One region of the Enterobacter sp. JH25 genome, then DNA from elsewhere that is predicted to be linked to it. Evidence: predicted binding sites of a transcription regulator. Region 1 holds the regulator's gene; each other region holds the start of a gene.

Region 1 (3,375 bases):
GGCGGAAGACTTCAGTGACAGGTAGCTTTTGAGCGCAGGCAGCAACGGCAGTCGTTTTTGCTTATCGGCCATCAGGTCCCGGGTATAAAGCGGGCGCTGGGTGCGCAACACCCGGGCGATGCGGCTGAAATGCCAGGCGGCAAACTGCCCGACCGGGTTATCCGCGTGCTGACGCGCAATCTTTTCCAGCGCGCCGAGCTGTTTGTCCATGTTAAAGCGCGTCGGATAGCGGTGATAGAGGATATCGTCAGCCAGCACCCGCAGGCGCGCCGCGACGGTCTGCGCGTTCCAGCGGATCACCGCTTCCGCATGGCTGCGCTCCACCAGCTTTTGCACCTCTTCCGGATTATGAAGGCTGACGGAAATATGCTCCTGCAAATCCAGCCCGACCTGGAAGGTACGCAGCAGCCGCTTATATTCATGATTTTTGTTGGCGGCAAGCATGTGCAACTGCTGATAGCACTGGCTGATCAGATCCACCACTTTTTGCTGGCGTGCCAGCAGCGGCGGCAGGGATTTTTCCGGGTCGGTATGTTGCGTGAGCAGGGTGTATTTTGCTTCGCAGTATTCAGCAAGCTGCACGTAGAGCAGGCTCAGGGATTCGCGAAGCGGCTGTTCCCGCCACAACCAGAACCAGAACCAGTTAAACAGCCCGTACCACAGCGTGCCGAGGGCGTAGATCAGCAATGGCTCCCACACCGGCATATTGCCCGCAAGGCTTAAGGTGAAGATGGCGGCAATCAGCGACGCGGGAAGCAGGCGGGCGTGCAGCGAGCTGATTTCAGCGGTTACGCCAAGCGTCATCGCCAGCACGGTCAGGATCAGCGGCAGAGGAATGTCGCGGGCCAGTAAGAGTTGCACGGCAAGGCTACAGCCGGCAAACAGGCAGCCGCCAATAATCAGGCGTTTGAAAAAGCGTTTATGCGGGGTGTCCAGACCGGCAATGTTGCAGCAGGCGGGCACGAGGGAAAACAGCAGGCCTTGCTGAAGATGTCCGAGGATCAGGCCCACGGCCACGGGAAGACACAACACCAGCGTTTGTCGCAGTGCGTAGTTAACTTCCGGGTGATAGATCAGCCTGCGCCACATAAGGAGTAGAGACAAAAACGGCGTGCCACCCTGCGGCGGCACGCCGTTTTACCGGAATTAACGGGTCCCGTAAACCACGATGGTTTTACCGTGGGCGGAGATCAGGTTCTGGTCTTCCAGCATCTTCAGGATACGGCCCACTGTTTCACGGGAGCAGCCGACGATCTGACCGATTTCCTGGCGGGTAATTTTAATTTGCATACCGTCAGGGTGGGTCATGGCGTCTGGCTGTTTCGCCAGGTTCAACAGAGTCTGCGCGATACGACCGGTCACGTCCAGGAAGGCGAGGTTACCCACCTTCTCAGAGGTCACTTGCAGACGGCGTGCCATCTGGGAAGAAAGACGCATCAGGATGTCAGGGTTGACCTGAATCAGCTGACGGAATTTCTTGTAAGAAATTTCAGCCACTTCACATGCTGTTTTTGCACGAACCCAGGCGCTACGTTCCTGGCCTTCTTCAAACAGGCCCAGTTCACCGATAAAATCGCCCTGGTTCAGATAAGAAAGGATCATCTCTTTCCCTTCTTCATCTTTGATCAGCACGGCCACCGAGCCTTTAACGATGTAATACAACGTTTCCGCTTTTTCACCCTGGTGAATCAGCGTGCTCTTTGATGGGTACTTATGAATGTGGCAATGAGACAAGAACCATTCGAGAGTCGGGTCTGTTTGCGGTTTGCCAAGCACCATGCGCTGTTATCCTCTGTTATAAGCTGTCACCAGAGTCATAAGATGCATCCGGACTCTGGGGTTGCAATCGAATTCTTACCCATACCTGGGAAGTCGGCTGTCGTAACGTTTCGCAGCCAGTAAAGTTTGATGTCCTCTGCATACATGTGTAACGTCAATGTATTACTGTAGCATCCAGAGTGTTTTAGCATAGCTTTCGCCGCGTGTCTCCTGGTGTCTCGCTTCAGCATGACGCAGGTCGCCTTCCGTTGCGAGAAATGTAACGTACACGTAATCTGTCATAAAAAATGCAACGTTGGAGTGAGTGAATATGCAAGCGCGTGTGAAATGGGTTGAAGGGTTAACGTTCCTGGGCGAGTCTGCTTCCGGGCACCAGGTTTTGATGGATGGGAACTCCGGCGATAAAGCTCCAAGCCCGATGGAAATGGTGCTGATGGCGGCAGGTGGATGCAGTGCGATCGACGTGGTGTCGATCCTGCAAAAAGGCCGTCATGACGTGACCGATTGTGAAGTGAAGCTGACGTCAGAACGTCGCGAAGAGGCGCCACGTCTGTTCACGCATATTAATCTGCACTTTATCGTCACCGGCAAAGAACTGAAGGATGCGGCGGTCTCGCGTGCGGTTGACCTGTCAGCGGAGAAATACTGCTCTGTGGCGCTAATGCTGGAGAAAGCGGTAAACATCACCCATTCGTATGAAGTGATCGAGGCTTAATTTTTGGCGGGTGGCGCTTCGCTTACCCGCCCTACAAAAGCACGCCCGTAGGCCCGGTAAGCGCAGCGCCACCGGGCAAAACAACTCACGCGATTTGCTTTCCTTCCATCAGCCGCTGCACCAGCGGTGTCATGATCAGCTCCATTGCCAGCCCCATTTTTCCCCCGGGCACCACTAACGTATTCATGTGCGAAATAAACGAACCCTGTAGCATCGCCAGCAGCCAGGGGTAATCAATGCCTTCCAGGTTGCGGAAGTGGATCACCACAAAGCTCTCGTCCAGGGAAGGGATGCTTTTTGCCGCGAACGGGTTGGAGGTGTCCACGGTGGGGACGCGCTGGAAGTTAATGTGGGTTCGGGAGAACTGCGGCGTCAGGAAGTTGATGTAATCTTCCATGGAGCGCACCACCGAGTCCATGACCGCCTCTCGCGAATGGCCGCGCTCGCTCATGTCACGCGTCAGCTTCTGGATCCACTCAAGGTTAACAATCGGCACCACCCCCACCAGCAAATCCACGTGGCGCGCCACGTCGTGCTGAGGCGTCACCACGCCGCCGTGCAATCCTTCGTAAAACAGCACGTCAGTCGGTTCCGGCAGCGGCTGCCAGGGCGTGAACGTGCCGGGGACCTGGTTCCAGGGCACGGCTTCATCGTAGGTGTGGAGATACTTGCGGGACTGCCCGGTACCGCTTTGCCCGTATTCACGGAAGGTTTGCTCCAGCAGGCCGAAGTCATTCGCCTCCGGGCCAAAATAGCTGATGTGTTTACCCAGATCGCGCGCCTTGCGGATGGCCATATCCATCTCCGGGCGCGTGTAGCGGTGAAAGCTGTCGCCCTCTACCTCTGCCGCCCGTAAGTTAAGCTGGGCGAAAATCTTGCGG
Region 2 (3,375 bases), 1.0 Mb from region 1:
CTGCAAACGGATGACCGTAAGCAATGGAGCCACCCAGCACATTGAATTTACTTTGATCCACTTCGCCTGTGGCATGTGCGCGGCCCAGCACGTCGCGGGCAAAACGTTCGCTCGCCATAAGCTGCACGTTTGCCAGCGTTTGTGCGGCAAAGGCTTCGTGCATATCAATTAGCGTGAGATCGGAGAGCGTTAGCCCCGCGCGCTCCAGCGCCAGCGGCGTGGACCAGGCCGGTCCGAGCAGCATGTCCTGCCAGACATCGATGGCGGTAAAGGCATAGCTGCGCAAATAGCCCAGCGGTGTGATGCCCAGCTCTTTCGCCCGGGATTCCGTCATCAGGATCACGGCGGCGGCACCGTCCGTCAGCGGCGTACTGTTGGCCGCCGTAACGGTGCCATGTTTACGGTCAAAGGCCGGTCGCAGTTTTGCGTAATCTGCCAGCGTTGAGGTGCCGCGAACGTTGTTATCTTCCGCGAGCGGTTCCCGGTAAGGCGGTACATAGGCGGTCATCACTTCGTTGGTCAGTTTGCCCTCCGACCAGGCTTTCGCTGCCAGCTGATGCGAGCGATGCGCCAGCGCATCCTGCTGTTCGCGGGTAATACCATAGGTTTTTGCCATCTGCTCGGCTGTATCGCCCATGCGCAGGCCGGTGGAGTATTCAGCAACGGCAGGTGGCACGGGCATGAGGTCGCGCAGGCGTAAACGCGAGAAGAGTTTAAGCTTTGCACCGGTAGTGCGAGCTTTGTTGGCATCCACCAGAATGCGGGCCAGCTGTTTGCTGACGCCGATGGGCAGCACGGAGGAGGAATCAGCGCCGCCGGCAATTCCCGCGCGAATGGTCCCCGCCATCAGGCTTTCCGCCACGTTCGCCACCGCCTGGAAACTGGTAGCGCAGGCGCGGCTGACGCTGTAGGCGTCGGTATGAACATTCATGCCGGTACCCAGCACGATTTCACGCGCGATATTGGGTGCTTCCGGCATCTGCACCACCTGGCCGAAAACCAGTTGCTCAATAACCTCTGGCGGGATCTCGCTGCGAGCCAGCATCTCCCCCACCACCATTTTTCCCAGATCGACAGCCGGTATACCGTGAAACGCGGTTGCCTGACGTGCAAACGGCGTACGTAACCCGCTGACAATGGCAATGCGGTCACCGTGTCGGGTGATAAGCGGTAATGCCTGACTCATAACACTCCCCTGTAAAAAAATTTTGCGCGCACGTTAAGTGGTCTGACCTGATAATAGTCTTAACTATTTTTTTACATTGAGCCAATCGGGGAAGCGAAAAATTGCGAGCTAAGGCACAGAGAAGAAAAAGAAAATGCCCAGGGTAAAAGCAAAACGGTAACCCGTGGGTTACCGTTTTTAGTGTTTGCGCCCTCTCCCGTGGGAGAGGGTTGGGGTGAGGGCACCAGACCGCAGGAATTAACGCAGGCCCAGCTGGAAGATCAGCGTTTCTGCCTCGCAGGCGAACACAAAGTCGATATCCAGCTGCACGCCGCCTTCTACTTCCGTAAAGGTAGATTTGATTTCACATGGATCGGATTCGACTTCACGCGCACGCTTGCTCAGCGCGGCCAGCGTCTCTTCCGCTTCAGCGCGGTTAGGGAATACGCGGCTGTAAGAGGCGGTGCAATCGGTGTTGTCCATAATGGTGCCAACATCCATACAGCAGCAAACCGGGGTTTCATCAGCACTGCATTTACTCATAGCTCAATTTCCTCTGTATTCGCGCAGCGCGCGAGATAAACACGATGCGACTATTTTACGCCCCCGGACGAGCCCCCTCCAGCCGTTAATGGCGCAAAACCGGATAAGTGAGCAATATCACACTAAAAAATGATCTAAAACAAAATTCACCTTTTCGGATGAATCGTACTGGTCACAATTTTGCCAACCAGATCTCGTTTCATGAAACATGTTTGAAAATATTAATAAACAAACTTGCAACATCCCAGCTGGTCAGACCTATACTCTCGCCACTGGTCTGATTTGTATGTCATACCTCAGACCCTACACTTCGCGCTCCTGTTACGGTATGTAACAATTATTGAATAAAAATAACTCAATGAGGTTATGGTCATGAGCCAGAAAACCCTGTTCAAACAAACTGCTTTAGCAGTTGCAGTGGCAATCGTCTCAACGTCCGCCTGGTCAGCGGGCTTCCAGTTAAACGAATTTTCTTCCTCTGGCCTTGGCCGTGCGTATTCCGGGGAAGGTGCGATTGCCGATGACGCAGGCAACGCAAGCCGTAACCCGGCGCTTATCATGATGTTTGATCGCCCTACCTTCTCTGCCGGTGCGGTTTACATCGATCCTGATGTCAACATTTCTGGCAAATCTCAGTATACCGGCGCAGATCTGAAGGCGGATAACATTGCACCAACGGCGTGGGTGCCTAACCTGCACTTTGTTGCGCCAATCAATGAACAGTTTGGTTGGGGTGCCTCTGTCACCTCTAACTATGGCCTGGCAACGGAGTTCAATAACAACTACCCGGCCGGGGAATACGGCGGTAAAACCGACCTGACGACCCTGAACCTTAACCTGAGCGGCGCATATCGTCTGAACGATAACTGGAGCTTTGGTCTGGGCTTTGATGCTGTCTACGCTGATGCAAAAATCGAGCGTTATTCCGGGGAGCAAACTGCTGCGCTGCCGAAAAACAGCAATAAAATTGCCAGCCTGAAAGGTGACGAGTGGGGTTACGGCTGGAACGCCGGTATCCTGTATGAACTGGATAAAAACAACCGCTGGGGTCTGACCTACCGCTCAGAAGTGAAGATTGACTTCGATGGCGATTACAAAAGCGGCATCCTGAGCCCAGTCAACGGTATGGTACCGGGCGCAGGCACCACCATTCCATGGGGTACCTCGAATCAAACCGTACCGGGTTCACTGTCACTGCATCTGCCAGAAATGTGGGAAGTGTCAGGTTATAACCGCGTTGCGCCGCAGTGGGCTATTCACTATAGCCTCGCGTATACCAGCTGGAGCCAGTTCCAGGAGCTGAAAGCCACCGGCAGCAACGGCCAGACGCTGTTCTATAAAGACGAAAGCTTCCACGATGCTTACCGTATCGCACTTGGTACGACCTATTATATGGATGACAACTGGACGTTCCGTACCGGCGTGGCATTTGATGACAGTCCGGTACCGGCAGATAAGCGTTCTATCTCCATTCCGGATCAGGACCGTTTCTGGGTAAGTGCGGGGGCAACCTACGCGTTCAACGAGAATGCCTCTATCGACGCGGGCGTGTCGTACATGCATGGACAGAAAGTGACCTTCCAGGAAGGCCCTTACGAGTTTACCTCTGAAGGTAAAGCCTGGCTGTTTGGTACCAACTTCAACTACGCGTTCTAATCCCAACACGA
Region 3 (3,375 bases), 2.0 Mb from region 1:
ACACTGTTGATACAGACGAATGGCGGCATGTTGTTTGATCCCCGTCTCCAGCCGGACGGTGTGGCAGCAGCGGCTGAGGGCTTCATCTTCCAGCGCCGCCAGTAATTTATCACCCAGCCGTTGCCCGCGATGGGTTGGATCAATATAGACCCGTTTCATTTCCCCGGTCCCGTCCCCGTTCAAAACAACAGCGCCACACCCGACAGCGTTAAGCTGAGTGTCACGAATAATCATCAGGATCAGCGAGTCGTCCGGCAGTTCGGTTAAATCCAGCAGATGATTACTTTCCGCGGGATAGAGAACGCTTTGATAACGGTCCAGCGCCGTAATCAGGGCGAGAATATCTGGATGATGGGCGGATTCAGCGGTAATAGAATACATGGCAGGCTCCTTGTCGTTTTCGTTCAACATACCGCCCGCCCTGTATACCGGCGTCATAGTTTTTAATGATGACCGTAATCCTGGAGACGAAGGAAAATTTTCCCCTTCATATACAGCGTGGCCTGCCCGCCAATCAGCACGCGGTCGCCTTTCAGCTCGCAGCGCAGATCCCCGCCGCGCAAGGAGACCTGGCGGGCCGACATCTGCGTTTTTCCAAGCTTTTCGCTCCAGTACGGGATCAGCATGCTGTGCGCTGACCCCGTCACCGGATCCTCCGGTACCCCTTCCCCCGGGCAGAAGAAGCGGCTGACGAAATCATACTCATCCCCCGGCGCCGTAACGCAGACCATTTTCCCCAGCGGGAGCATGGCTGTGATATCCGGCGTCAGCGCCTCCACCTGCCGCTGGCTGTCGAGCACCACCATGTAATCGCGCCCTGCACGCACCTCTTTTGCCGCGTTAATGCCCAGCGAGCTGAACAGCACTGGGGGTGGAGTATCGACAACCTCGGTTGACCACGCCGGGAAATTAAGCGTCAGCCAGTCGCCGCTGCGTTGTACCGTCAGTTCGCCGACAAAGCGCGTGGTGAAGGTGATTTCCGTATGCGGATAATCCAGGTATTCGAAAATAACGTGAGAAGCCGCGAGGGTTGCGTGGCCGCAGAGGTTAATTTCATCCTGCGTGGTAAACCAGCGCAGTTCAAACCCGTTATCCGTTCGGACAAAGAACGCCGTCTCTGACTGATTATGCTGCTTCGCCATCTTCAGCAACGTCTCATCCGGCAGCCACGCTTCCAGCGGACACACCGCCGCCGCATTGCCGCCGAACGCCCTGTCGCTGAAGGCATCCACCAGATAAAAATCAATTTCCTGCATCGTTGGTTCCTCTTAGATTTATTCAGCGCAGAAATACTGTGCCCTTCAGATACAGCGCCGCCTGCCCGCCCATCCGCACGCGGTCGCCTTTCAGTTCGCAGCGTACGTCGCCACCACGGGCAGAAACCTGACGGGCAAACATCTGTGTTTTGCCAAGCTGTTCACTCCAGTAAGGGATCAGCATGGTGTGCGCGGAGCCGGTGACAGGATCTTCCGGCACGGCCACGCCCGGCGAGAAGAAACGACTGACAAAGTCGTATTCCCCCTCGTCCCGGGCGGTGACGGCCACTTTATGCTCCCCCGGCGTCATGGCGGAGAAATCCGGATTAATGGCTTCCACCTGCTCGCGGCTCTCCAGTACCAGCACCCAGGCGCGGCCTTTTCGCGCCTCGACGTAGTGGCTGATACCGAGTGCGGTGAGCATCTCCGGTGGCGGCGTCTGTGCCTGCGTCGGGCAGGCCGGGAAGTCCAGCGTCATCCAGTCACCTTCACGGCTGACGGTCAGGCGACCAGAAGCGGTGTCAAAATGAAGGCGTGAGTCCGGATAATCCAGTTCGTTAAACAGAACATACGCCGCGGCAAGCGTCGCGTGACCACACAGATTAACCTCGGTGAGCGTGGTGAACCAGCGCAGCTCAATCCCCCCTTTGGTGCACACAAAAAACGCGGTTTCCGACTGGTTATGCTGTTGTGCCATCCGCAGTAACGTCTCATCCGGCAGCCACGCGTCGAGCGGGCACACCGCCGCCGGGTTGCCGCCAAAGGAGGACTCGCTGAACGCATCTACCAGATAAAAATCAATCTCCTGCATCGTGTTACCGCCTGTTTTTGTTGTGTTGTTCTTTATCTTCAATGAAAACAACCGCGTTCGCTACCGCTGCATGAAGGTAAATTTTGTGATTCACATCACATAACGGTTGAGTTTTCGCCGTTTAAGGCTTTAAGATCGTCTCCTCATCTTTCAGGCAACGAATCCCAGATATCCCTATGACAACACACACGGTTTCCCGCAGGGTCGCGTGGCTACGCGTGGTCACGCTCGCCATCGCAGCGTTTATTTTCAACACCACGGAATTTGTTCCGGTTGGGCTGCTGTCCGACATTGCAGCCAGCTTCCATATGGAAACGGCACAGGTTGGCATTATGCTGACCATCTATGCATGGGTGGTAGCGCTGATGTCGCTGCCGTTTATGCTGCTGACCAGCCAGATGGAACGTCGTAAGCTGCTGATTGGGCTGTTTGTGGTGTTCATAGCCAGCCATGTGCTGTCATTTATGGCATGGAACTTTACGGTGCTGGTGATCAGCCGCGTCGGCATCGCGTTTGCCCATGCCGTTTTCTGGTCGATCACCGCATCGCTCGCCATTCGTCTCGCCCCGGCGGGGAAACGCGCCCAGGCGTTGAGCCTGATTGCCACCGGAACGGCGCTGGCGATGGTGTTAGGCCTGCCGATCGGGCGCATTGTGGGTCAATACTTCGGCTGGCGCACCACCTTCTTTGCCATCGGCATGGGGGCGCTGATCACCCTGGTGTGTCTGATCAAACTGCTGCCAAAACTGCCCAGCGAACACTCCGGCTCGCTGAAAAGTCTGCCGCTGCTGATGCGTCGACCAGCGCTGATGAGCATCTATCTGCTGACCGTGATTGTGGTGACCGCCCATTACACGGCCTACAGCTATATTGAGCCGTTTGTTCAGGTTGTGGCGGGCTTTAGCGCTAACTTCGCCACCGTTCTGCTGCTGATCCTGGGCGGCGCGGGGATTATCGGCAGTATCCTGTTCGGGAAGCTGGGCAATAAGCACGCGTCTGCGCTTGTAAGCAGTGCGATTGGCCTGCTGCTGGCGTGCCTGCTGTTACTGATGCCTGCGGCAGGCAGCGAGAGTCATCTGGCGATCCTCAGTCTGTTCTGGGGCGTGGCGATCATGATTATTGGTCTGGGAATGCAGGTCAAAGTGCTGGCCCTGGCCCCGGACGCCACGGACGTGGCAATGTCGCTGTTCTCGGGAATTTTTAATCTGGGAATTGGGGCCGGTGCGCTGGTGGGAAATCAGATCAGCCTGCATGTATCGATGTCGGCCATTGGCTATCTCGGGGCGATTCCCGCGCTGATTGCGCTGA
Region 4 (3,375 bases), 500 kb from region 1:
TACGCCGTCCAGATAATCTTTCACCAGGCGAACCGGGCTGGACAGTTTGTCTTTCAGGTAATTAACAACCGGCAGCAGAGAGAACTCTTCGTTGTACTCGCCTTCAGTTGGACGGCCCAGGTGGGAGGTGACCATCACTTTAGCGCCCTGCTTCAGAGCCAGTTCAATGGTTGGCAGAGATGCACGGATACGCGCGTCGCTGGTCACTTTGCCATCTTTAACCGGTACGTTCAGATCGGCACGGATGAAAACGCGTTTACCTGCCAGATCCAGATCGGTCATCTTAATTACAGACATGGTGAATCCTCTCGTTGATTCTTAAAGTTTTGCAAGCGCAAGGTGCGCTCTACCTGAAACCTTTTGCGGCCATGGCTAACGTGGTGTCGAGCATTCGGTTAGCAAAGCCCCATTCGTTATCACACCAGACCAGCGTCTTGATGAGGTGCGCACCACTGACTCGCGTCTGCGTGCCATCCACGATGGCGCTGTGCGGGTCGTGGTTAAAATCTACTGAGACCAACGGTAATTCCGTATAGTCAACTATACCATGAAATGCTCCCTGTGCCGCTTTTTGCAGCAACAGGTTGACTTCACAGGCTTTTACCGGTTTTTTCACCGTCACGCTAAGATCGATTGCGGTGACGTTTATCGTCGGGACGCGCACGGCAATCGCTTCGAAACGGTCGTTAAACTGCGGGAAAATACGCGTGATCCCGGCAGCCAGTTTCGTATCCACCGGAATGATGGACTGGCTCGCCGCGCGAGTGCGTCGTAAATCCGGATGGTAGGCGTCGATAACCTGCTGATCGTGCATGGCGGAGTGAATCGTGGTCACGGTACCGGATTCAATGCCATACGCATCGTCTAACAGTTTAATGACCGGAATAATGCAGTTGGTGGTACAGGAGGCGTTGGAGACAATGCGGTGTTCAGCCTGCAGCTCGTGCTGGTTGACACCAAACACGACGGTGGCGTCGAGGTCGTGACTGCCGGGATGGGAGAACAGCACTTTTTTCGCGCCAGCATTCAGATGCGCTTCGCCATGTTCACGGTTACCGTACACGCCGGTACAGTCCAGCACCACATCCACACCCAGTTCGCGCCAGGGCAGCTCTTCAATACTGTTCTCATGCAGCACGCGGATGGCATCGTCACCGACGAACAGCTGTTCCCTTTCCTGGCGAACGTCCCAGGCAAAGCGACCGTGGCTGGTGTCATATTTCAACAAATGCGCCATGCCCGCAGCATCCGCCAGTTCATTGATTGCCACCACGGTGATTTCCGCACGACGCCCGGATTCATATAAAGCACGAACCACGTTGCGCCCGATGCGACCGAAGCCATTAATCGCTACGCGTACGGTCATAGATCTCCTGCAAAGCTATCCCTGAGTTTGAGGTGGCTGAAAGAGTAATCCAGCGACGCCCGAAGGGGAATCCTTGCTGTCACAAACTGCGATTGATTGGTCAATTGTCGAACATTTAATCGACTGAAACGCTTCAGCAAGAATAAGCGAATCGGGGAATAAAAGGAATCTCTGTCCAGATTAAGAGCGATTTTATCTGATCTCCATCACATTTTTCCGGAATAATCCCTTTTCTTCCCGCCACGTAAAACGCGGCGGGTTGACCGGTGCCCCCATGGAAAGCCGCGAAGGATCAAACGAGTCGGTATTCGCCATTTGCCGACATCATCAGTTCCACATTGGCAGAACGGCTGTGACGCAAAACACGCTCCACGTTTGGCCCGTCGGTGCGCGCATAAAACGCGTCGGCGTCGGCCTGAGATAGTCCCCCGGCCAGCTTACGCCCTACCAGGCGCGTACGTAACGCTTCAGCGGGCGCGCGAATGAACAATGAAAAATCGCAATATTCCATCAGCGTTCGCCATCGTTCGTCATCAAGCAGCAGCCAGTTACCCTCAACAATCACGACAGGGGCCGTTACCACAATAGCCTCTTCGACAGGATCGTGCGTTTGTCGGTCATACTGCGGCCAGGTACTGTCGCCTTCTTTTATCTGCCGCAGATGTTGCGCAAGCCTGTCGACATCAAAGGTCTCGGGCGCGCCTTTGTACGCACGCAGGTTATGGGCCTCAAGCCACGCGTTGTAGTGATGAAAACCATCCATCGGCAACGTCTGGATCGGCGGCATCCCCTCCATCTGACGAGAGAGGAATTCCCAGAAGGCGGTCAACGTGGATTTGCCCGTCCCGGGCGGCGCGCTGAGAAAAACAATCGTACGTTTGCTGGCGCTGGCAGAATGCAGTTTCGCCAGTTGCCGCAGCAAAGGCTTATGAACATTTTCGATTTCGTCATCAGGGTAATGTGCTTCTACATGTAGCCCGTTAACCGTTAGCCCAATTTTCACGGCGTCAGTTCCTTTAAAATTGTCGTTACCGCCAGGGTGAGCGCCGTCTTGATCATTGCGGTAAAGCGCACCTCAGACCATGCGGCAAAGTCAGCAAATTTCATCGACTCCAGCGCGCTGAATAACGTCGCGTTACGGGTGATGCAATTAACGTTGCTGATAAAATCCCAGGTGATGTCATCGGCGAAGCCAGGGATCGTATCCTGCTCTTTCAGATACTGATAAAACTGCGAAAAATGCGTAATGTCGGCGTAGAGCCATTTTTCCATTTTCCCCAGCGCATAGATCAGTCGTAACGCCACATCAATGTCATCAAGCGGCCCACTCCGGGCGAGTAACGGCTTCACTGCATATTCCACGATCTCTTCATCGTTATCGACAAACAGCGACGGCAGAAAACATTTAATGCCCTGGAGCAAAAAAGACTGTGCCGTCGTCATGAATGCGAGGAGGTTATTCTGAGCATCCAGTTGCTCAAGCACATCGTCTTCTGTCAGCGTCGTCATTTGTATCTCGATAAATCACCGTGAATGCAGAGAGTCTATTATATTACACGTTCGATCTGCGCCGCCGATCAGTAAAGTTTGCGTGCGCACACCCTTCGCAACCTGTTGAATACCTTTAACCAGTTCGCCGCCCGTCACGCCCGTCGCGCTGAACAGGATGTCATTGCCCTTTACCAGTTCGCTAAGGGTATAGATACGATTGACTTCCACTTTCATCTCCGCACAGCGGCGGTGCTCCTGCATGGCGACCCGACGGTTCTCAGGACTCTCCCCTTTCGCTTCACAGAAATCGATCAGTTCCGCCTGCATATCGCCGCCCAGCGCTTTCACCGCGCAGGCGGAGATCACCCCTTCCGGCGCGCCGCCTGTGGTGTACATCAGATCATAAGGATTATCCTGTAAGCAGGTCAGTACGCTGGCAGCGACATCACCATCGGGCAGCGCAAACACTTTCACGCCCAGCTGCGTCGCCTCGGCAATTGCATTTTGCAGGCGCGGTT

The links. Region 1 encodes CRP, which controls carbon source genes, mostly activating them, when cyclic AMP is high. Its sites were predicted from a motif close to ATGTGANNNNNNTCACAT; they were not measured.
Region 2: L2Y28_RS15480 (YfcZ/YiiS family protein) is a predicted target of CRP. The motif match lies at 1,814-1,831, and genes of this name have one in related genera.
Region 3: L2Y28_RS10735 (sugar transporter) is a predicted target of CRP. The motif match lies at 2,151-2,168, and genes of this name have one in related genera.
Region 4: epd (erythrose-4-phosphate dehydrogenase) is a predicted target of CRP. The motif match lies at 1,561-1,578, and genes of this name have one in related genera.

What each region holds. Positions count from the first base shown of each region.
Region 1 is NZ_CP091319.1:4,265,894-4,269,268, reverse strand. Features, by position in the region: gene L2Y28_RS20630 (YccS/YhfK family putative transporter) at 1-1,089, opposite strand, end outside; gene crp (cAMP-activated global transcriptional regulator CRP) at 1,147-1,779, opposite strand; gene L2Y28_RS20620 (OsmC family protein) at 2,090-2,494, shown strand; gene L2Y28_RS20615 (phosphoribulokinase) at 2,580-3,375, opposite strand, start outside.
Region 2 is NZ_CP091319.1:3,221,330-3,224,704, forward strand. Features, by position in the region: gene fadI (acetyl-CoA C-acyltransferase FadI) at 1-1,186, opposite strand, end outside; gene L2Y28_RS15480 (YfcZ/YiiS family protein) at 1,424-1,708, opposite strand; gene fadL (long-chain fatty acid transporter FadL) at 2,081-3,364, shown strand.
Region 3 is NZ_CP091319.1:2,221,075-2,224,449, reverse strand. Features, by position in the region: gene L2Y28_RS10750 (GNAT family N-acetyltransferase) at 1-381, opposite strand, end outside; gene L2Y28_RS10745 (PhzF family phenazine biosynthesis protein) at 444-1,256, opposite strand; gene L2Y28_RS10740 (PhzF family phenazine biosynthesis protein) at 1,279-2,067, opposite strand; gene L2Y28_RS10735 (sugar transporter) at 2,244-3,375, shown strand, end outside.
Region 4 is NZ_CP091319.1:3,766,118-3,769,492, forward strand. Features, by position in the region: gene pgk (phosphoglycerate kinase) at 1-297, opposite strand, end outside; gene epd (erythrose-4-phosphate dehydrogenase) at 347-1,366, opposite strand; gene L2Y28_RS18040 (nucleoside/nucleotide kinase family protein) at 1,659-2,369, opposite strand; gene L2Y28_RS18045 (MltR family transcriptional regulator) at 2,366-2,875, opposite strand; gene glpX (class II fructose-bisphosphatase) at 2,891-3,375, opposite strand, start outside.